Regions from separate parts of the Arthrobacter sp. SD76 genome, predicted to be linked through region 1. Evidence: riboswitches for the same ligand, from Rfam matches in the RefSeq annotation. Region 1 holds a riboswitch; each other region holds the start of a gene.

Region 1 (4,807 bases):
AAGAGTCCTAGACTACAAATAAGACAACACCTCGTGGAGAAACACGAGTACTTTGACTGGCTGGGAGGCCCCTGTGGAAATTAAGATCGGCGTTCAGAACGTTGGCCGTGAGATTGTGCTGGAATCGACCCAGGACGCCGAGACGGTGGCCAAGGTTGTGGGCGAAGCCATCAATGCCGGCAGCGAGCTGCGGCTGACCGACGACAAGGGACGCCTGATCATTGTTCCCGGAAATGCCCTTGGCTATGTGGAAATCGGCGCCGAAGAGGTCCGCCGCGTAGGGTTCGGCCAGTTCTAGCCCCGGCACCGCGAACGTTCCTAGGAGATCCATGCTTTCCCTGACCATCGTTGTGCTCGCAGCGATTGCCGCAGGCTTCGTCGTCTGGGCGAATGACAGGCGGCATGCCAAGTACGGCGCCGCCCTGCCCGCCGGCGTTGCCGTCGTTGCCGGGGCCCTGACCTGGATCATCCTGATGGCGGCAGGCTTTGGGTACCGCCCGGGCCTGACGTGGCTTCCGTGGGTACTGCCCATCGTGCTGGGAGCTGCGGCCGCCGTGGCCGCCGTCCTTTACCTGGGCCGCAGCCGGGCCCGCCAGGACACGCAGCGCCTCACTGCCATCCTCCGCCGCTAGGAGAGGAACAACCCGCAAACGCGCGTGGCCGCCGCCCTCCGGGGCGGCGGCCACCTTCGCTTAACGGATGACGAGTTTCCGGACAGGTAGCGCGAGGGTTCCGCATTCGCCCCGACGGCGGCCGCAGCCTCGCTCGCTCCTGCCGCGGCGGCGAGGTCCCGTTCTGTCACCTGCCCGCCTGCGTCGTGCGACGAGTAGCGGATGAAGACGCGGTTGTAGCGCCAGTCCAGGTCCGGGTGGTGGTTCTGTTCCTCAGCAAGGCGTCCGACGGCGGCAATCAGCTCGAGTGCGGCAGCCGCCGTCGGCGTCTTGAAGACGGTGACCAGGCCGCCGTCGTGGTACCGCCAGCCGGGCAGCCCTGCCAGGGCCTGGTCGATCTGTTCCCGGGGAAGGGCATCTTTGCCGGCCACTGCTGCTCCTTGGTCCAGGGGCATCAACCGGCGTGTGCCGGGCTAGAGGAACTCGGCCCGGCCTTCCATTGCCGACGATGCCAGCGCGTGTTCGCGGCGGGGAATGCGGCCCGCCGCTTTCGCCAGCCTACCGGCGATGACGGCGTGTTTGAATGCCTCCCCCATCAGGGCCGGGTTCTGTGCGCGGGTCACCGCCGTGGCCAGCAGCACGGCGTCGCAGCCGAGCTCCATGGCAAGGGCAGCGTCGGAGGCCGTACCGATCCCGGCATCCAGGACCACCGGGACCGAGGCGCGGGAGACGATGAGCTCAATGTTGTGCGGGTTCAGGATTCCCAGCCCCGTGCCGATGGGAGCCCCCAGCGGCATCACGGCGGTGGCGCCGAGGTTCTCCAGCCGCAGCGCCAGGACGGGTCGTCGTTGGTGTACGCAAACACCTTGAAGCCGCGGTTGACCAGCTGTTCGGTGGCCTCCACCAGCTCGACGGCGTCGGGAAGGAGCGTGTGTTCGTCGGCAATGACTTCGAGCTTCACCCAGTCCGTTTCCAGCGCTTCGCGGGCGAGTTCGGCGGTGAGGACGGCGTCCCGGGCGGTGAAGCATCCGGCGGTGTTCGGCAGGACCCGGATGCCGTGGTCCACCAGGAGCTGGAACAGCGAGCCCGTTTCCGCAGTGGAGTAGCGCCGCATCGCCACGGTGGTCAGGGACGTGCCGGAGGCGAGGAGCGCCGCGCCAAGCCCGTCCAGGCTCGGCGCGCCGCCGGTTCCCATGATGAGCCGGGACGCCAAGGGGCACGCCGTCGATGACCAGGACATCATCCAGGCCGGGTGCAGCCGTGGAGGTCAGGGTGGTGGATTCCGTCATGGTGTCAGCCTCCCTGCACTGCCGTGACAAGCTCGACGTCGTCACCGTCGGCGAGCGCCGTCGCGAACCATTGGCTCCGGGGAACCACCTGTGCGTTGTGCGCCACGGCGACGCCCAGCCTGTTCCCGTCGCTGGCCTGGCCGTCAGCCCCCACGGTGCGGCCGGTGACCTGGCTGACGAGCGTGGTGATGCACGCCCCCTCAGCCACCGTATGGTGGTTTCCGTTCAGGGTGATGTTCATGCTGTCTCCTTGATGTTGACGCTTGCAGCGGAGGATTCGCGGCCGGAGAAGCGGCCAGGGTTGAACGGCTCCCAGCGGGGGTCCGTTGTGCCGTCCATCAGGTCCCGGCAGATGGCACCGGCTGCGGGTGACAGGAGGACGCCGTGCCGGAAGAATCCGGTGGCGATGACCAGGCCCGCGATGTGCCCGCCCGGGGTGGAGCCTGGAGCGGCGGGCACCCTGCCCAGGAGCGGGGCGTTGTCCGGGGTCGCCGGCCGGGCCCGCGCCGTACACTCCAGCAATTCCAGCTCGGCGACGGCGGGGACCAGGACCTGCGCGTCCCGGAGGAGCTGGTAGACACCGCCGGCGGATACCGTTCCGGCAGCGGACCGGGCAGCTTGTGGGGCTGCAACGCCCCTGGCGGGGGCATCCTCACGCTGGGTGGCTCCGATCACCACCGTCCCGTCCTCCCGGGGGACGATGTACACGGGTACACCGCGGACCAGTCCGCGTACGGTGGCCGTGACCAGCGGCTGGAGGTGCTGCGGTACGGCGAGCCGGAGGATGTCCCCGTGCACCGGCCGCAGCGGCAGGTGCAGGCCCTCAGGCAGGTCCGCCAGCGCAGCGGCATCCAGTCCGTTGGCCACCACGGTTTCTCCGGCCAGGACTGTACCGCGTCCGGCAAGCCGGACTCCCGCAACAGTGCCATCAGCCCACAGCAGTCCAACGGCCCTGTCCGGCACGGCATACCCATCCACTGCACCCGCAGCTGCGCGGCCGCTGCTGGCAGTTTCCCCCGCCAGGGCGTTGCGAAGGCAGGACACCAGGCGCCTGGGATCGACCTGGTGGTCGGCGGGGGTGTCAAGTGCGCAGGCGATGGCGGGGCTCAGCAACGGTTCCCGCCGCCGCGCCTCGCGGACGGTCAAAGGCTCAACAGCCAGGCCGTTGGCCTGCTGGACCGCGCGCAAATCCATCAAGGCCCGGCGGTCGGCGGCGTCGGCACCCACGGCGAGGGTCGGCGTCGTCAGGTATCCGGTCCTTTCGCCGGACGCAGCGGCCAGGTCGGCGATAAAACCGGGCCACCGGGCCGAGGATGCGAGCATCAGGTCGAGGAGGTCCTCTTCCTGGTAGTGCAGCTCGCTCACCGGCGCCAGCATCCCTGCGGCGGCCCAGCTGGCGCCGCTGCCGGGTGCGTCATCGATCAGCGCGACGCTGCGGCCCGAGCGCAGTGCCTCCCAGGCGATCACGTGGCCCACAACTCCGCCGCCAATGACCGCGACGTCGGCCCTGACGGTGCCGTTGGTGGGTTGCGGGGGTGCCGTGTTGGGGGTGCCCATGTGTCTCCTTCCCTACGCCGGCATTACCCGGATCAGGTCAAGCGGTCGGCTCTGACGCCCTCTCAGCCCGGCGCTTTATGACAGCTGCCGCAGGCTCCCGCAGTACGAGGCAAGTGTAGAGGAACTAGGCTTGCAGCCATGAATGTGTCCCACTCCCCTTCCGCTGCCGGCGCCTCCGCAACCGATGCCTTCACCACCGCCGGGGGAACCGCCGGGCTCAAGACTGCCCGTCTCTACCTCTGTACTGACGCCCGCCGTGACCGCGGCGACTTCGCGGAGTTCGTGGATGCCGCGTTCGCCGGCGGAGTGGATATCATCCAGCTCCGCGACAAGGCCATCGAGGCTGCCGAGGAACTGGAACTGCTGGCCGTCCTGAAGGAAGCCGCGCAGCGCCATGGCAGGCTGTGGGCAGTGAACGACCGCGCCGACATCGCCGTGTTGTCCGGCGCTCCGGTGTTCCACATCGGCCAAAAGGACCTCCCCCTGCCCGCGGCCCGCACCTTGCTGAACGGCAACGCCGCCATTGGACTCTCCAGCCACACTCCGGACCAGGTGGATGCGGCCCTCGTTGCCACGGCCGGACCTGCCGGGCTGGACTACTTCTGCGTGGGGCCGGTCTGGGCCACCCCCACCAAACCGGGTCGGGCCGCCGTGGGACCCGACCTGGTGAAATACGCTGCGGCAGCCACCGCCAAAGCCGCTAACGAGGTGCCGTGGTTCGCCATCGGCGGCATCGACCACTCCAACGTCAGCGAGGTGGTGGCAGCGGGAGCCCGGAGGATTGTGGTGGTGCGGGCCATCACCGAAGCGGCGGACCCCGCCGCAGCGGCGGCCTCACTCCTGGCCGCCCTGGATGCTGCCGGCTCCTGAACTGGCGGGTCCTGAACTGCCGGCGGGGCAACACGGCCCTGCCGTTCATCCCGCCGATGGCCTGCATAATCGGCGGTCTTCGGGCTAGGCTGATTTTCGTGTCACACCATCGGCTGGCTCCCAACGTCCACGAGCACAACAATGCGCTGGAAGAGGCCCTGGGCGCGCTGCGGAGCGAGCTCGAGCTTCCCGGGCCGTACCCCGAGCATGCGGTCCGTGACGCCGAGGCGGCCGTGGCTGCGCTGGAGCTTCCGCCCCATGACCTGACCGGCGTCGATTTCGTCACCATCGATCCGGCATCGTCCACGGATTTGGACCAGGCGCTGTTCATAGAGGCCGACGGCGGCGGCTACCACGTGCTGTACGCCATCGCCGACGTTCCGGCGTTCGTGAAGCCGGGCGGACCGCTGGACCAGGAAACGCGCCGCCGCGGGCAGACCTTCTATGCCCCCGACGGCCGGATTCCGCTGCATCCGGAGG
Region 2 (4,807 bases), 320 kb from region 1:
CAGCTGAACCTGCCCAAGGGCTTTGACAAGTTCCTCGGCAAGTAGCAGCCTCCACCGGCTGGCCGGCAGGGGATGCTTCCGCGGCACGCCCGCCGGGCATCGGCTGTTGGCCGCCCCGGGCGGCTCCCGGGGAAGTCGGTGCCGTGGAATAGGGTTGGGACATGTTCAAGCAGAGGGTAGTGTTCGTGCACGGCGCCGGAAGTTACGGTGCCGCAGCATGGCCGCGCCAGCACGGCATGGCGCTGTCCTACGATGCCCTGTTCCTGCGCCGCCACGGCTTCGATCCCGTCGCCGAACCTGTGGAATCCTCGTTCGCCGCGGATACCGCCATCGTGTTGAGGTCGCTGGCAGATGACGGGCGCGGCGCCGCCGGCGGCCACATCGTTGCTCACGCCCAAGGCGCCATCGCCGCCATGATGGCTGCCGTGGAACGGCCGGATCTCGTCTATTCCCTGACCCTCGTGGAACCGGCATGCCTGTCGCTGACGGCGGAACTGCCGGCCACGGCGGCGCACATCAGCCTCATGAAGCCGTTGTTCGAGGTGCGGCACCAGCTCAGCGACGAAGACTTCCAGCGCGAATTCGTGCGGCGGGTCTATGCCACAGACCTGCAGGAACCGGCCACCGCGGAGGAGAAGCGGTCCGCCCGGCGCCTGCGGCTGCAGGCGCCCTCCTGGGAGGCGCCGCTGCACATCGTTCCCGGGTCCCTACCCTGGTCCTGACCGGTGGATGGGAACCGCTGTACGAGGAAATTGCCGGCTACCTCCGCGAAACCGGAGCCGTGCACCGCACTGCTGCCGGCGGGCACCGGCCGCATGATTCCCCGACGGGGACCGGGCCGTCCGCTCCTTTATCAGCGACGTCGGCAGGGCCCGGTCCGCCCGCGCCTCCTGACGGAGCGCCCGGGCTTCCCCTCCGTCCGGCCGGCCCCCAATTGCCAGCCGGACGAAGGGGAAGGTTTCTACGGGGAGACCGCCTCGGGCAGCCGCGGCTCCGGCAGGTAGACCTTGCCGCCCGACGCCAGGATTCCTGGCTCTTCTCCCGCATGCCGGTTGCCCGGTCCGCCAGGGCTGCCTGCGCCTCCGCGGACCCGTATTCGTCCCGGATGTCCTGGCTGATCCGCATGGAGCAGAACTTGGGCCCGCACATGGAGCAGAAGTGTGCCGTTTTGGCCGGCTCCGCGGGAAGCGTCTCGTCATGGAAGGCCTCGGCGGTCACCGGATCCAGTGACAGGGCGAACTGGTCGCGCCACCGGAATTCGAAGCGCGCCTTGGACAGGGCGTCATCGCGTTCGTGCGCGCCGGGGTGGCCCTTCGCCAGGTCCGCAGCGTGCGCTGCAATCTTGTAGGTGATGACCCCCGTCTTGACGTCGTCCTTGTTGGGCAGGCCCAGGTGTTCCTTCGGTGTCACGTAGCAGAGCATCGCGGTGCCGTAACGGGCGATTTCCGTGGCGCCGATGGCTGAGGTGATGTGGTCGTAGCCGGGTGCCACGTCGGTAACCAGGGACCGAGGGTGTAGAAGGGCGCACCCTTGCACAGCTCCTGCTGGCGCTCCACGTTTTCACGGACCAGGTGGAAGGGGATGTGCCCGGGACCTTCCACCATCACCTGGACGTCGTACTCCCAGGCGCGCAGGGTGAGCTCGGCCAGCGTGTCCAGTTCGGCAAACTGGGCGGCGTCGTTCGCGTCGGCCGTGGCACCCGGCCGCAGACCGTCGCCAAGCGAAAACGCGACGTCGTACCTGGCGAAGATCTCACACAGCTCATCGAAGTGTGTGTACAGGAAATTCTCCTGGTGGTGCGCCAGGCACCAGCCGGCCATGATGGAGCCGCCGCGCGACACGATGCCCGTGACCCGGTTTGCAGTCAGCGGCACGTAGCGCAGGAGGACGCCGGCGTGCACCGTCATGTAGTCCACGCCCTGTTCGCACTGCTCAATGACGGTGTCGCGGAAGATCTCCCAGGTCAGCTTGTTGGCTTCGCCGTTGACCTTCTCCAGCGCCTGGTAGATGGGCACGGTACCGATCGGTACGGGGGGAGTTGCGGATGATCCATTCGCGCGTGGTGTGGATGTCATCACCGGTGGAGAGGTCCATCACGGTGTCCGCGCCCCACTGCGTGGCCCACTGCAGCTTGTCCACCTCTTCCGCGATGGAACTGGTGACCGCGGAGTTGCCGATGTTGGCGTTGATCTTCACCAGGAACGCCTTGCCGATGATCATCGGCTCCGACTCAGGGTGGTTGATGTTGCTGGGAATGATGGCGCGGCCCGCCGCCAGTTCACTGCGGACCAGCTCCACGTCGCAGTTTTCGCGCAGTGCCACGAAGCGCATTTCGGGGGTGATGATGCCCTGCCGGGCGTAGTGCATCTGGGTTACCGTCCGGCCCCCGACGGCGCGGCGGGGCACCGGCTGCGCGCCCTTCCACTCGGCTGACGCGGCGCCGCGGCGGACGGCCGAGCGGCCGTCGTCGAGCAGGTTCCTGCCCCTGCCGCTGTACGCCTCGGTATCTCCCCGCCCGGCGATCCATGCTGCCCGGAAGGGCGGCAGCCCCCTCACCGGATCACTGCCTGGCCCGGCAGTCCGGTAGGTGCGGAAAGGCGGGTTCGCGTCTCCGTTGGGGGACGGTTCCAGGGAGATTTCCGTTACGGGAACCCGGATGCCCGATCCATCGTCGATGAAGGCCAGCGCATGCGACGCCAGGGACCGGGTGGCAGTTGCTGGTTTCCCCTCCGGCAGCACGTTCCCGGACTGGTTTTGGGCAGGGCTCAGCTGTTCATTTGGTGTACTCAAGGAATACTCACTTCCTTCGCCGGCATTACCCGGACAGGTTCGACGGTCGCAGGCTGCCTCAGCCCGATCTCAGCCCCTGCAGGGGCACCCGTGTGGTCAGGAACGAAGCTACCACAGCCGGTCCGCCGATCCTTGTCACAACTGCCGGTGTTAGCCTGACTGGCGACGAAAAGGGGATCCGATGCCGGAAATCATAGAATTCAGCGGCCCTGTGCTGACCGGGCCGGCCAGCGAACACCGCGGCCTGTGGTCCGTGGACGGGGCGCTGACATCTGTCCGCCCGCAGCAGGCTCCGGGCCGGGTGCTGGACGGCTGGGTGCTGCCCGGCCTGGTGGATGCGCACTGCCACATCGGGCTGGGGCCGGAGGGTCCGGTGGACTCCGCTGCCGCGGCGGACCAGGCCCGTGCGGACCTGGCTGCCGGCACGCTGCTGGTGCGTGACGCCGGCTCGCCGGCTGACACCCGGTGGATGCAGGGCGGCCGGGACTTCCCGGTGCTGATCCGGGCCGGGCGCCATGTGGCCCGCACACGCCGCTACCTCCGCGGCTTCGCTGACGAGGTGGAACCGGAGCACCTCGTGGAGGCCGTGCGCAAACAGGCCCGCGACGGCGACGGCTGGGTCAAGCTCGTCGGGGACTGGATCGACCGCGGGGCCGGGGACCTGGCACCCTCGTTTCCTGCCGCCGTCGTCCGGGATGCTGTCCGGGCCGCCCATGACGAAGGCGCCCGGGTGACTGCCCATTGCTTCGCCGAAGACACCCTCGACCAGATGCTGGATGCGGGCATCGACTGCATCGAGCACGCCACCGGCCTCCTGCCCGGCATCTTCCCCGGTTTGCGGAACAGGGCGTGCCGATCGTCCCCACCCTGGTCAACATCGCCACGTTCCCCGATATCGCTGCGCAGGCACGGCACAAATTCCCGCGCTACGCGGCGCACATGATGGCCCTGTGGGAGCGGCGCCTGGAGCGCGTGGGTGAGGCCTACGACGCCGGCGTGAGGATTTTCGCAGGGACGGACGCCGGCAGCGTCATCAGGCACGGGCGGATCGCCGACGAGATCCTTGCCCTGCACCAGGCAGGCCTGCCCATGGCGGCTGCGCTGGACGCCGCCTGCTGGTCGGCACGGGAGTGGCTCGGAGCGGACGGCGTGGCTGAGGGGGCGCGTGCCGACGTGGTTGTCTGCCGAAAGGATCCGCGTACCCGCCCGGAGGCCGTCCGGGACCTTTCCCACGTGGTGCTGGGAGGCCGCATCATCTCAGGGCCATAAGAAGGCTCTTGGAATAAATTGAAGCTTCAAGGAATTTTAACTGTGACAGGCCGTGTCCTCCGTGCGGCCGCCAGTACAGGGAGCATTCAATGACCGCAGAAGCCACCAGCCAGGACCTTCTTCCTGCCGACCTCACCATGGGCACCGTGATGCTCAAGGTCGGTGACATGAAGGTCATGACCGACTACTACCAGCGCGCCCTCGGCCTCGACGTTGTTGCCGAGCAGGACGGCGGCCTCTACCTCGGCCGCCTCCGGAAGCCGCTTGTCCACCTGGCGCCCGCGCCGGGGCTGAACCTTCCGGGCAGGGGGGAGGCGGGCCTCTTCCACACTGCGCTGCTGTTCGAGGACCAGGCCTCCCTCGCCGCAACCGTCGCCACCGCCGCACGCTTCAACCCGCACTCGTTCACCGGCAGCGCGGACCACCTTGTCAGCGAGGCCTTCGATTTCACCGACCCCGAAGGCAACGGCATCGAGCTGTACTGGGACCGGCCGCGCAGCAACTGGTCCTGGAACGGGACGGACGTGGTGATGGACAGCCTGGCGCTGCCGCCGCAGCGCTACCTTGAGCAGCACCTCACGGAGGAATCCCTGGAAGGACAGCACACCACCGCGGCCGGCGTGGGCCACGTCCACCTCCAGGTGGGCGACGTGCAGTCCGCCCGCGACTTCTACGTTGGCATCCTCGGCTTCGAGAAGACCGCGGGGTGGCACGGGCAGGCCCTCTTCGTCTCAGCGGGCCGGTACCA
Region 3 (4,807 bases), 1.2 Mb from region 1:
GATGGCCAGGCCGCGGAGCATGAACCCGAGTCCCGTCTCCAGGGACCCTTCGCTCATGGTCCAGATGCCGACGTCGATCAGCGTCCGTCCGCTGTCCGGCGCCAGGATAGAGGTGCTCCAGCCGCCCACGGCGGCGGCAAGGATCAGCGGCCAGCCGCGCTGCCAGAGCAGCGTGGGCGTGAGCCCTGCAAGCGGGAACAGCAGGACTTCGAAGGCCAGCGCCACCGTGGCGGACACCCAGTCGATGGAGAGTGCCAGGACCACAGTGATCAGGATGACGGCGGCCAGCTTGCTGAGCGGGTTGGCGCGGGTCAGCAGGGCGTTGTTGCCGCGCAGGTGCAGTTCCTGCCTCACAGGTCAGCCTTTCTCACAGCGCCACCTTTTCTCACAGGGCCACCTTCTCCGCCGCCGCCAGCTTCAGTTCGGTTCCGCCCAGGGCGGCGGTGAACTCGGCATCGTGGGTCACTGATACCACGGCCGTTCCGGAGTCCAGGAGCTCCGAGAGGAAGGACGCCAGTTCGGCCCAGGTGTTGGCGTCCTGGCCGAACGTGGGCTCGTCCAGGACCAGGACCTGCGGGCTGGCCGCCAGGACGGTGGCCACCGAGAGCCGCCGCTTTTCCCCGCCGGAAAGGGTGTAGGGATTGGCGTCCACCAGCGGCGTGAGCCTCAGCCGTTCCAGCAGCTCGTCAACGCGGTCCTCGCCATGTCCCAGGTGGCGCGGGCCAAACAGCAGTTCATCGCGCACCCTGCCGGTGACGAACTGGTGCTCCGGTTCCTGGAACACCGTACCGATCCGCTCGATCAGCTGCTCGGCCTTCCAGCGGAAGGGGTCGATTCCGGCGTCCCGGCTGAGGTTTGTTGTTGCGGAGATTTTGCCCGTGACCGGCTCCAGCAGGCCCGCGAGGGTCAGGGCAAAGGTGGACTTTCCGGCGCCGTTGGGCCCGGTGATGGCAAGCGCCTGCCCGGCCCGCACCTGCGCGGTGATGTCTTCCTGCACCGGAACCGGCGGGATTTTCCGGAACCCGCTGCGGCGCGGGCGTTCCCGGGACACAGCCGTTTTTTCCGCTGCCAGCAGCAGGTCTCCGGCGCCCGGCCGGGCGTCGCCCGCGCGGGGACGGGTGGCCGGAACGTAGCCGGGCACCCATACGCCGGCGGCCGCCAGCATGGTGCGGGCCTCGTCCAGGACCCGGTCCGGCGGACCGTCGAGGAGGACAGCGGGGTCGGCGGCAGAGCCCGGCCGCAGGACTACGATCCGGTCCACCAGGTCCTTCCATACCGACACCCGGTGCTCCACCACCACCAGCGTGGCCCCGGTTTTGTCCAGGCAGCGTGCCACGGCGTCCCGGACCTCCAGCACACCTGCCGGGTCAAGGTTGGCCGTGGGTTCGTCCAGCAGGATCAGCCCGGGCCGCATCGCCAGGATGCCTGCCAGCGCAAGCCGCTGTTTCTGCCCGCCGGACAGCGCCGACGTCGGATGGTCCAGCGGCAGGTGGGACAGCCCGACGTCGGCAAGCGCCTCGTGCACGCGAGTCCAGATGGCGTCGCGGGGCACGGCGAGGTTCTCGGCGCCGAAGGCGACGTCGTCCCCGACCCTGGAGAGGACCACCTGGGTTTCGGGGTCCTGCTGCATCAGGCCGGCACGGCCGCGCTGGCCGCGGGGGGACCCGCCGTCGACCAGGAGCGAACCGGACTCGTCGGAATCGCCGGCCTCGCCGTCGTCGTTCACGTCGCCCAGGACCCCCGCGAGGGCATGCAGGAGCGTGGACTTGCCTGCGCCCGAGGGTCCGAGCAGCAGGACGCGCTCCCCCGGCAGAATGTCCAGGTCAAGGGCGTGGACGGCGGGCTTGGCGCGCCCGGCGTGCCGCCAGCCCCAGCCACGCGCCGTGACTGCGGCCGGCCGCACCGCCCCGGCCGCGCCGTGGTGGTTGGGTGCCTGCATCAGGAGAAGACGGGCTCCGTTGCCGCCTTGCGGGAAGCGAAGGAGCTCAGGACGCCGGTCCTGGCCAGGCCGCGGGTGGCGATCCAGGACAGGGCACCGGCGATGATCGCGCCGGAGATGGCGGTAAAGATGATGTAGGCCAGCTTGTCGCCGCCGGCGTACGCGATGTTCCATCCCCACGGGGCGAAGGAGTCGTTCAGGCCGCAGAACAGGCCTGCGGCAGCACCTGCCAGCAGCGCCACCGGCAGGTTGAACTTCTTGTAGACAAAGATCGCGAAGATGATTTCGGCGCCAAGGCCCTGGACGAAGCCGGAGAACAGCACGGACGCGCCGTACTGCGAGCCCATAAGGAGCTCACCGGTGGCTGCGACCGTCTCGCAGAACAGGGCTGCGCCGGGCTTGCGGATGATCAGCATGCCCAGCACGGCCGGGATCATCCAGCCGCCGGCGATCAGGCCGGTCAGGGGCGGGTAGACGGCGTTCATGGGGCCGGACACCGCGGCCGCGCCCTGGACCAGGCCCAGAAGATGACGCCGCCGGCGATGGCGATCAGGGCCGCCACCACGATGTCCACGACGCGCCAGGACTTGCTGGTGGTCTTCTTGATTGCTGCAGTGCTCATGGAATCCTCCTGGGAAACAGGAGGGGAAAGCACGGCAGTCGGCACTTCGCCGCTGCCGGACTTCGAGAACTCGACTCCCTTGCGCCGGTACTAACCGGATCAGGTTCGAGGGTCTGCGGCTGTCCGCACTCTCAGCGCCCACCTGCGGTTCCCGGCCTTGCCAGGTCCGACGGCGGCGCTCCCCTGTCGTTATGTGTTGCTTGCTTGGATGATGCGTTGGATTGCCCTGTTGGGCGTGGTCCAGTTTACACCTGGACAGGGGTAGATTGTGGGCCATGACCGCCAATGAGCCGCATGTGACCGAGTTCGACCCGGACTCCGAGGACGCCCAGCCGGAGGGATCCCTGCAGGCCCTCATCGGCCGCATCGAGGGTGAAATCCACGAACTCCAGTTCCCGGGCTTCTCGATGGATGACGCGCTCAACCTTGGCCTCCTCCTGGTGGAGCTGGGCAAGGAGCGCAGCCTGCCCATCGCGATCGACATCACCAAGGGTGAACAGGTGCTGTTCCATGTGGCACTGCCGGGCGCCACGCCGGACAACGAGCACTGGATCCGGGCGAAGCAACGGACCGCTGCGCGGTACGAGGTGCCCTCCCTGCTGGTAGGGCTTCGCGGGCGCCTGCGCGGAGGCCGGATCGAGGACGAAGGCTGGTTCGACCAGAGCCGCTATGCGGCCCACGGCGGCTCTATCCCCGTTTACGTAACGGGGGTGGGGGCAGTTGCCACCGTCACCGTATCCGGACTGCCGCAGGTGCAGGACCATGACCTGGTGGTGGAGGCCATGCGTGAGGTGTTGCGGTCCGCCGGGGCTGACGGGGCACCATGACCGGCAATCCCGCTGACAACCCCGTCCGGGCGGCGGTGGACAGGGCGGAGGACGAGATGATCTTTATCGGCCCGGACCATCCCTACTATCCCCTGCTGGCCGAGCTGGTGTCCGCCGTCGGCAAGGCATGGCAGCAGGGGTACGACCAGGCCCGCAGCGGCGGGCACCACCCGAACCCCTACACCTGGACCGGACCGGCCTGACGGGAACATCCTGACCGGCCTTAGCTCCGGGCGCGGAAACCAAGCTTGCTTAGCTTTTATTAGTAATCATGCTTACTATGTTGTTTCCACCGCGTACGAGGAGTCCAGGACATGGCAGTCAGCACCCGTCCACCCGGCGTCCGGACCGCACTGCAGTGGTCCGCGCTGGGCGTTGCCGGCGTCTTCCTGTTCGCCGGCACCCTTGGGTTCGTTCCGGGCATTACCAGCAACTATGGCTCCCTTGGCTTCGCCGGACCCGGCTCGGGGGCCCTGCTGCTGGGCATATTCCAGGTGTCCGTCCTCCACAACCTTGTCCACCTCCTGTTCGGCGCCGCCGGACTGTTCATGGCACGCACCCACCGGCAGGCCCGGAACTTCCTCACGTACGGCGGCGTCATCTACCTGGTCCTGTGGCTGTACGGCCTGCTCATCGGGGACGAGACCCCCGCCAACTTCATCCCCGAAAACTATGCGGACAACTGGCTCCACCTCATTCTGGGGCTGGCCATGATCGTCATTGCCGTCCTCCTCTCGCCACGGACCACCCCGGCGGGCAGCCGGAAATCCTGACCTGACCCACCTGCCGCCAGCGCAGACGGCACCGCCACAACCCGAAACCAAGGAGCATCCCATGCGAATCCCGGAACCCCGAGGCCCCATCAGCGGCATGCTGCTCGACGTCCTGGCGGGTGCGCCGGCGGGCCCGGCCGAAGCCCTGGCCGGGCTGCGGGAGCTCACCTTGAACCGGCTGGCGGAAACTGCGGACATCATCGGCGACGACGATGCCCAGCTGGCCCTCTTCTGCCTGTACGAACTGCACTACTCCGGCCTCGACGGCGTCACGGACGAGTGGGAATGGGATGCCGGGCTGATCCAGGTCCGTCAGGCCCTGGAAAAGCCGTTTGAGGCGGCCCTTCGCGCGGCAGCCGGCGACGCCGCCGGAGAGCTGGACCTTCCGGCTGCCGCCGACCTCACCAGCGACGCAGTGGCAGATGTGCTGTTCGGCCTTGCCGGCAGGGACACCGGCCCCAGCGTCTCCCGCTATGTGGCCAGGAAGGCCAGCCTTGACCAGCTCAAGGAGTTCCTGATCCATAAGTCCGTGTACCAGCTGAAGGAGGCGGATCCGCACACGTGGGCGATCCCCCGCCTCAGCGGCCGGGCCAAGGCGGCGCTGGTGGAAATCCAGGCGGACGAGTACGGCGGCGGACGTCCGGAC
Region 4 (4,807 bases), 440 kb from region 1:
GCTGCAGCAGCAGAGCCGGCTGCGGAAGCTGCGCCGGCGGAAACTGTTTCCGCGCAGCCGGAGGCGGCTGCCGGCGGAGCGGAAGACACCGTCGCAGCACCTGCCGCGGAGCAAACACCTGAGGCAGCGCCCGAAGAGGCGCCCGCAGCTGCGGACACCGCCCAGGCGCCGTCGGACGCTGCCCAGGCGCCGTCGGACACTGCCGCCGCAAGCGACGCGCCGCAACAGCAAGTGGCCGGGCAAGCAACCGAGACGGAGGAGCCTGCAAAGGAGGCTGCCAGCCCCTTCGCCTCGTTGTTCCTGGAACCGGCTTCCCCTACTTCCGTACTGTTCCAGGCCCCCGACCTGAGCACTGTCGTGCGCCCGGCCCCGGCCGTCCCCGAGGAAGTGGAAGAGGACGACGCCGAGGACGACGACACCGACGATTCAGCCGGCCGCCGCAGGCGCCGCAGCCGTGGCCGCCGCAGCCGCGGCCGTAGCGAAGACCGCGCCGCGGAGGCTGCCACTGACGGCGACGCCGGCGAAGACGCCGAAGCGGAGGGCGACGAAGGGTCCGCACTCCTGGAAGAGGGCGTCACCTCCCGCCGGCGGCGCCGGCGGCGCCGCGGCGACCAGGACCTCGAACTGACCGGCGGCGGGGACGACGATCCGCCCAACACGGTGACCCGCGTCCGTGCGCCCCGCGCGGTGAGCGAAGCGCCCGTGAGCAACCGCGTGACCAGCGTGAAGGGCTCCACCCGCCTTGAAGCGAAGAAGCAGCGCCGGCGTGAGTCCCGCGATACCGGGCGCCGCCGCACGGTGATCACCGAGGCAGAGTTCCTGGCGCGCCGGGAATCCGTGGACCGCCAGATGATCGTCCGCCAGCGCGACGACAGAATCCAGATCGCAGTCCTCGAGGACGGCGTCCTCGCCGAGCACTTCGTCTCCAAGACCCAGCAGGACTCGCTGATCGGCAACGTCTACCTGGGCAAGGTCCAGAACGTGCTGCCCTCCATGGAGGCGGCATTCGTTGACATCGGGCGCGGCCGCAACGCCGTCCTGTACGCCGGTGAAGTCAACTGGGAAGCCGTCAACCTCGAAGGCAAGCAGCGCCGGATCGAGAACGCCCTCAAGTCGGGCGACACCGTCCTGGTCCAGGTGACCAAGGACCCGGTGGGCCACAAGGGCGCACGCCTGACCAGCCAGATCTCGCTGCCCGGCCGCTACCTCGTGTACGTCCCCGGCGGGTCCATGACGGGCATCTCACGCAAACTGCCCGACGTCGAACGCAACCGGCTCAAGCGTATCCTCAAGGACCGCCTCCCGGAGCAGGCCGGCGTCATCGTGCGCACCGCGGCGGAAGGGGCGTCCGAGGAAGAGCTCACGCACGACATCAACCGGCTGCGCGCCCAGTGGGAAGGCATCGAAAGCCAGTCCACCTCCACCAAGGTCCTGGCTCCCGAACTGCTGTACGGCGAACCGGACCTCACCATCAAGGTGGTGCGCGACGTCTTCAACGAGGACTTCTCCAAGCTGATCGTCTCCGGCGAAGAGGCCTGGGACACCATCGAGGCCTATGTCACCTACGTTGCCCCGGACCTGGTGGGCCGCCTCGAGAAGTGGACCAAGGACCAGGACATCTTCGCCGCCTGGCGGATCGACGAGCAGATCCACAAGGCCCTGGAACGGAAGGTCTTCCTCCCGTCCGGCGGTTCCCTGGTAATCGACCGCACCGAAGCCATGACCGTGGTGGACGTCAACACGGGCAAGTTCACGGGCAGCGGCGGCAACCTGGAGGAAACCGTCACCAAGAACAACCTCGAAGCAGCCGAGGAAGTGGTGCGCCAGCTCCGGCTCCGCGACATCGGCGGCATCATCGTCATCGACTTCATCGACATGGTCCTGGAATCCAACCGCGACCTGGTGCTGCGCCGGCTGGTGGAGTGCCTGGGCCGCGACCGTACCAAGCACCAGGTCGCCGAGGTCACGTCCCTGGGCCTGGTCCAGATGACCCGCAAGCGCATGGGCACCGGGCTCCTGGAGGTCTTCGGGGAGCAGTGCGAGGCCTGCGCCGGACGCGGTGTCGTCACCCACGACGACCCCGTGGAGCACCGCCGCGCCAACATCGTTGCCGCCGAACACCATGTCCAGCGCACCGACAACCGGCCTGACGCCCGGGCCGAAGGCCACCGGAACGAGGGCCAGCGGACCGACAGCAGCCAGCCCGGGGGACGCCCTGACCGCAAGCGCCGGCGCGGACGCGGCGGCCAGCAGCCCGAGGCTGCCCCGGCAGCCGCGGTGCATGTCCACACCGTCCATCCGGACCCGGCCGACGCCGAGCGCCACGCCAAGGCTGAAGCCACCCGGCTGGCCCTGGCCAACATCGCGGCGGCCGCGCACGCGGCGCACCTGCATGACGACGAGGTTGCGGCGGCCCGGCAGGCGCAGTCGGCCGCCCAGCCGGTAGCGCCGGCCGTGGAAGAGAAGCACGACGCCGGCACCCCGCCACGTCCTGCGGCTGTCTTGACCTTCGGCGGCGAGAAGGTTGTCCTTCCGTTCGTGGAGCATGCGGAAGAGCAGCAGCCCCGCCCGGCCCTCACCCTGGACAGGCTTGCCGAAGCGTTCGCCCACCTGGGCGAATCGGCACCTGCCGCCGAAACACCGGCGGAAGAGCCGGAAGCCAAGCGGCCCGAGGCCGTTCCGGCGCAGGTGGAGCAGCCGGTTGCCCCCGCGGAAGCTGGGAAGGACTGGTCTGACCACACGGTGGAACAGTCCCGCCAGCGCCGGCCGCGGCGCAACCGCAGCGCCAGCCGCGCCCAGGGTGCCGCCAACGAAACCACCGTGCAGCAGCACGAGAACGTTCCGGCGGCCAGTGCCGGACATACCCATGCTGCAAAGGCCCCGGAACCCGCGGCGTCCTCACCGGAAGGCAAGGAAGGCGCGCCAAAGCCCGCCGAGGCGCCCATTATCCTGGGCGTCGGCGTTCCTGCCTCGGAGCTCTAGCCCGGGCAGGGCCAGCCACCGGGAAGTCCCCGTTTCATGGACGATTCCCCTCCGCATTCCGGGGGGAACGGTCCATGAAGCGGGGACTTCCTGCATGCGGGGGCTGTCACTTTTCCCGGGCTCCCATGTCAGCGGCTAGGCTGGGAAACCGACACGGGGTGCCGCGCGAAGGGCCGGCTGAGATCCAGACCCGTTGAACCTGTCCGGCTAGTACCGGCGAAGGGATGTCTTTTGTCTTCGACGCTCTTAATACCCGCGGAAACTTCCCAGCCAGGCGCTGTCCCGGATGCAACCGTCCAGGCCGCGTCCGCCCGGCCGGCGGCAGGCCGGGACGTGCCGCGCGTCCTGTCCATTGCCGGTTCGGACCCGTCGGGTGGCGCCGGCATCCAGGCGGACCTGAAAAGCATTGCAGCTCACGGCGGCTACGGCATGGCCGCCATCACCGCGCTCACAGCGCAGAACACCCGCGGCGTGGCGGCAGTCCACCTGCCGCCCGCGTCATTCCTCGCCAGCCAGCTGGACGCCATCAGCGACGACATCACCATCGACGCCGTCAAAATCGGCATGCTGGGCGACGCCGGGGTGATCGCCACAGTCCGGACCTGGCTGGAGAAGGTGCGTCCCGCCGTCGTGGTCCTCGATCCGGTGATGGTGGCCACCAGCGGCGACCGGCTGCTCCAGGAATCCGCCGAGGCGGCGCTTCGCGACCTGCTGCCGCTGGCCCACCTCATCACGCCGAACCTGGCCGAACTTGCGATGCTCGTGGGCGAAGAGCCCCAGGATTCCTGGGCCGGGGCCCTGGAACAAGGCCGGAAGCTGGCCGACGCCACCGGAGCAACCGTGCTGGTGAAGGGCGGCCACCTGTCAGGTGCGCAGTGCCCGGACGCCCTGGTCAACACCGCCGGCCTGCTGCGGACCGAAGTCATCGAGGTGCCGGGGGAGCGGGTGGCCACCAGGAACAGCCACGGAACGGGCTGCTCGCTGTCCTCTGCAATGGCCACGGTGCAGGCGCGGCTGGGGACTGGGAATCGGCGCTGCGGGAAGTGAAGCCCTGGCTGGCAGGAGCGCTGGGGGACTCTGCCCGGCTTGAGGTAGGGACCGGGAACGGGCCGGTGCACCACTTCCACCACCTGCGGCCCGTTCCGCAGCCGGGGGGCGTTTGAGGCCCTGCTCCGGGCGGAAGCCGAAGCGGACCTGGATGCCATCTACCGCCTGGACTTCATCCGCGGCCTGGTCTCGGGCAGCCTGCCGGAACGGGAATTTGCCTACTACCTGGCCCAGGACGCCATTTACCTGAACGGCTACTCCCGCGTGCTGGCACGGGCAAGCGCCCTGGCCCCCACGGAGGCGGAGCAGCTGTTCTGGGCCGGATCCGCGCAGCAGTGCCTGGAGGTTGAGTCCGAGCTGCACCGGTCCTGGCTGAGCACGCGTCCCGTCCGGGCCGAACTCGGCCCCGTGACAAAGTCCTACGTCGACCACCTCACCGCGGCCTCGGCGTCGGGCAGCTACGCGGTGCTTGCCGCGGCTGTCCTGCCGTGCTTCTGGCTGTATGCGGAGGTGGGCAAGACCCTCCACGCACAGTTCCTCGCCGCGGGGGAACCGGCCGGCCACCCCTACGCGGAGTGGCTCCGGACCTACGCTGACGAGGACTTTGCCGCAGCGACCCGCAAGGCTATCGCCATCGTGGACGCGACCGGACGGGCCGGCTCGGACGGCGAACGGGCGGCCATGGTCACGGCCTTTAAACAGTCCTGCCGCCTGGAAGTGGACTTTTTCGACGCGCCGCGGCTGCACGCCTGAGCCTCCGGGCCCCGTCCCGCCGGTA

The links. Region 1 has a riboswitch for thiamine pyrophosphate ahead of thiO (glycine oxidase ThiO). Riboswitches for the same ligand answer to the same signal wherever they lie in the genome.
Region 2: another riboswitch for thiamine pyrophosphate. It lies ahead of thiC (phosphomethylpyrimidine synthase ThiC); the one in region 1 lies ahead of thiO (glycine oxidase ThiO).
Region 3: another riboswitch for thiamine pyrophosphate. It lies ahead of ACPEE0_RS00265 (ECF transporter S component); the one in region 1 lies ahead of thiO (glycine oxidase ThiO).
Region 4: another riboswitch for thiamine pyrophosphate. It lies ahead of thiD (bifunctional hydroxymethylpyrimidine kinase/phosphomethylpyrimidine kinase); the one in region 1 lies ahead of thiO (glycine oxidase ThiO).

The regions. Positions count from the first base shown of each region.
Region 1 is NZ_JBNBLR010000001.1:1,231,843-1,236,649, reverse strand. Features, by position in the region: partial or broken gene ACPEE0_RS06165 (TetR/AcrR family transcriptional regulator) at 1-11, shown strand, start outside; gene ACPEE0_RS06160 (DUF3107 domain-containing protein) at 74-298, shown strand; gene ACPEE0_RS06155 (hypothetical protein) at 330-632, shown strand; gene ACPEE0_RS06150 (4a-hydroxytetrahydrobiopterin dehydratase) at 629-1,042, opposite strand; partial or broken gene ACPEE0_RS06145 (thiazole synthase) at 1,085-1,900, opposite strand; gene thiS (sulfur carrier protein ThiS) at 1,905-2,141, opposite strand; gene thiO (glycine oxidase ThiO) at 2,138-3,457, opposite strand; TPP riboswitch at 3,450-3,568, opposite strand; gene thiE (thiamine phosphate synthase) at 3,596-4,327, shown strand; gene ACPEE0_RS06125 (RNB domain-containing ribonuclease) at 4,426-4,807, shown strand, end outside.
Region 2 is NZ_JBNBLR010000001.1:1,547,161-1,551,967, forward strand. Features, by position in the region: gene ffh (signal recognition particle protein) at 1-45, shown strand, start outside; partial or broken gene ACPEE0_RS07585 (alpha/beta hydrolase) at 162-894, shown strand; partial or broken gene thiC (phosphomethylpyrimidine synthase ThiC) at 962-2,790, opposite strand; TPP riboswitch at 2,785-2,892, opposite strand; partial or broken gene ACPEE0_RS07595 (amidohydrolase family protein) at 2,972-4,059, shown strand; gene ACPEE0_RS07600 (VOC family protein) at 4,149-4,807, shown strand, end outside.
Region 3 is NZ_JBNBLR010000001.1:63,680-68,486, reverse strand. Features, by position in the region: gene ACPEE0_RS00275 (energy-coupling factor transporter transmembrane component T family protein) at 1-354, opposite strand, end outside; gene ACPEE0_RS00270 (ABC transporter ATP-binding protein) at 386-1,939, opposite strand; partial or broken gene ACPEE0_RS00265 (ECF transporter S component) at 1,939-2,561, opposite strand; TPP riboswitch at 2,620-2,756, opposite strand; gene ACPEE0_RS00260 (heme-degrading domain-containing protein) at 2,837-3,388, shown strand; gene ACPEE0_RS00255 (hypothetical protein) at 3,385-3,591, shown strand; gene ACPEE0_RS00250 (DUF4383 domain-containing protein) at 3,703-4,161, shown strand; gene ACPEE0_RS00245 (iron-containing redox enzyme family protein) at 4,223-4,807, shown strand, end outside.
Region 4 is NZ_JBNBLR010000001.1:1,674,936-1,679,742, forward strand. Features, by position in the region: gene ACPEE0_RS08345 (Rne/Rng family ribonuclease) at 1-2,982, shown strand, start outside; TPP riboswitch at 3,127-3,224, shown strand; partial or broken gene thiD (bifunctional hydroxymethylpyrimidine kinase/phosphomethylpyrimidine kinase) at 3,316-4,782, shown strand.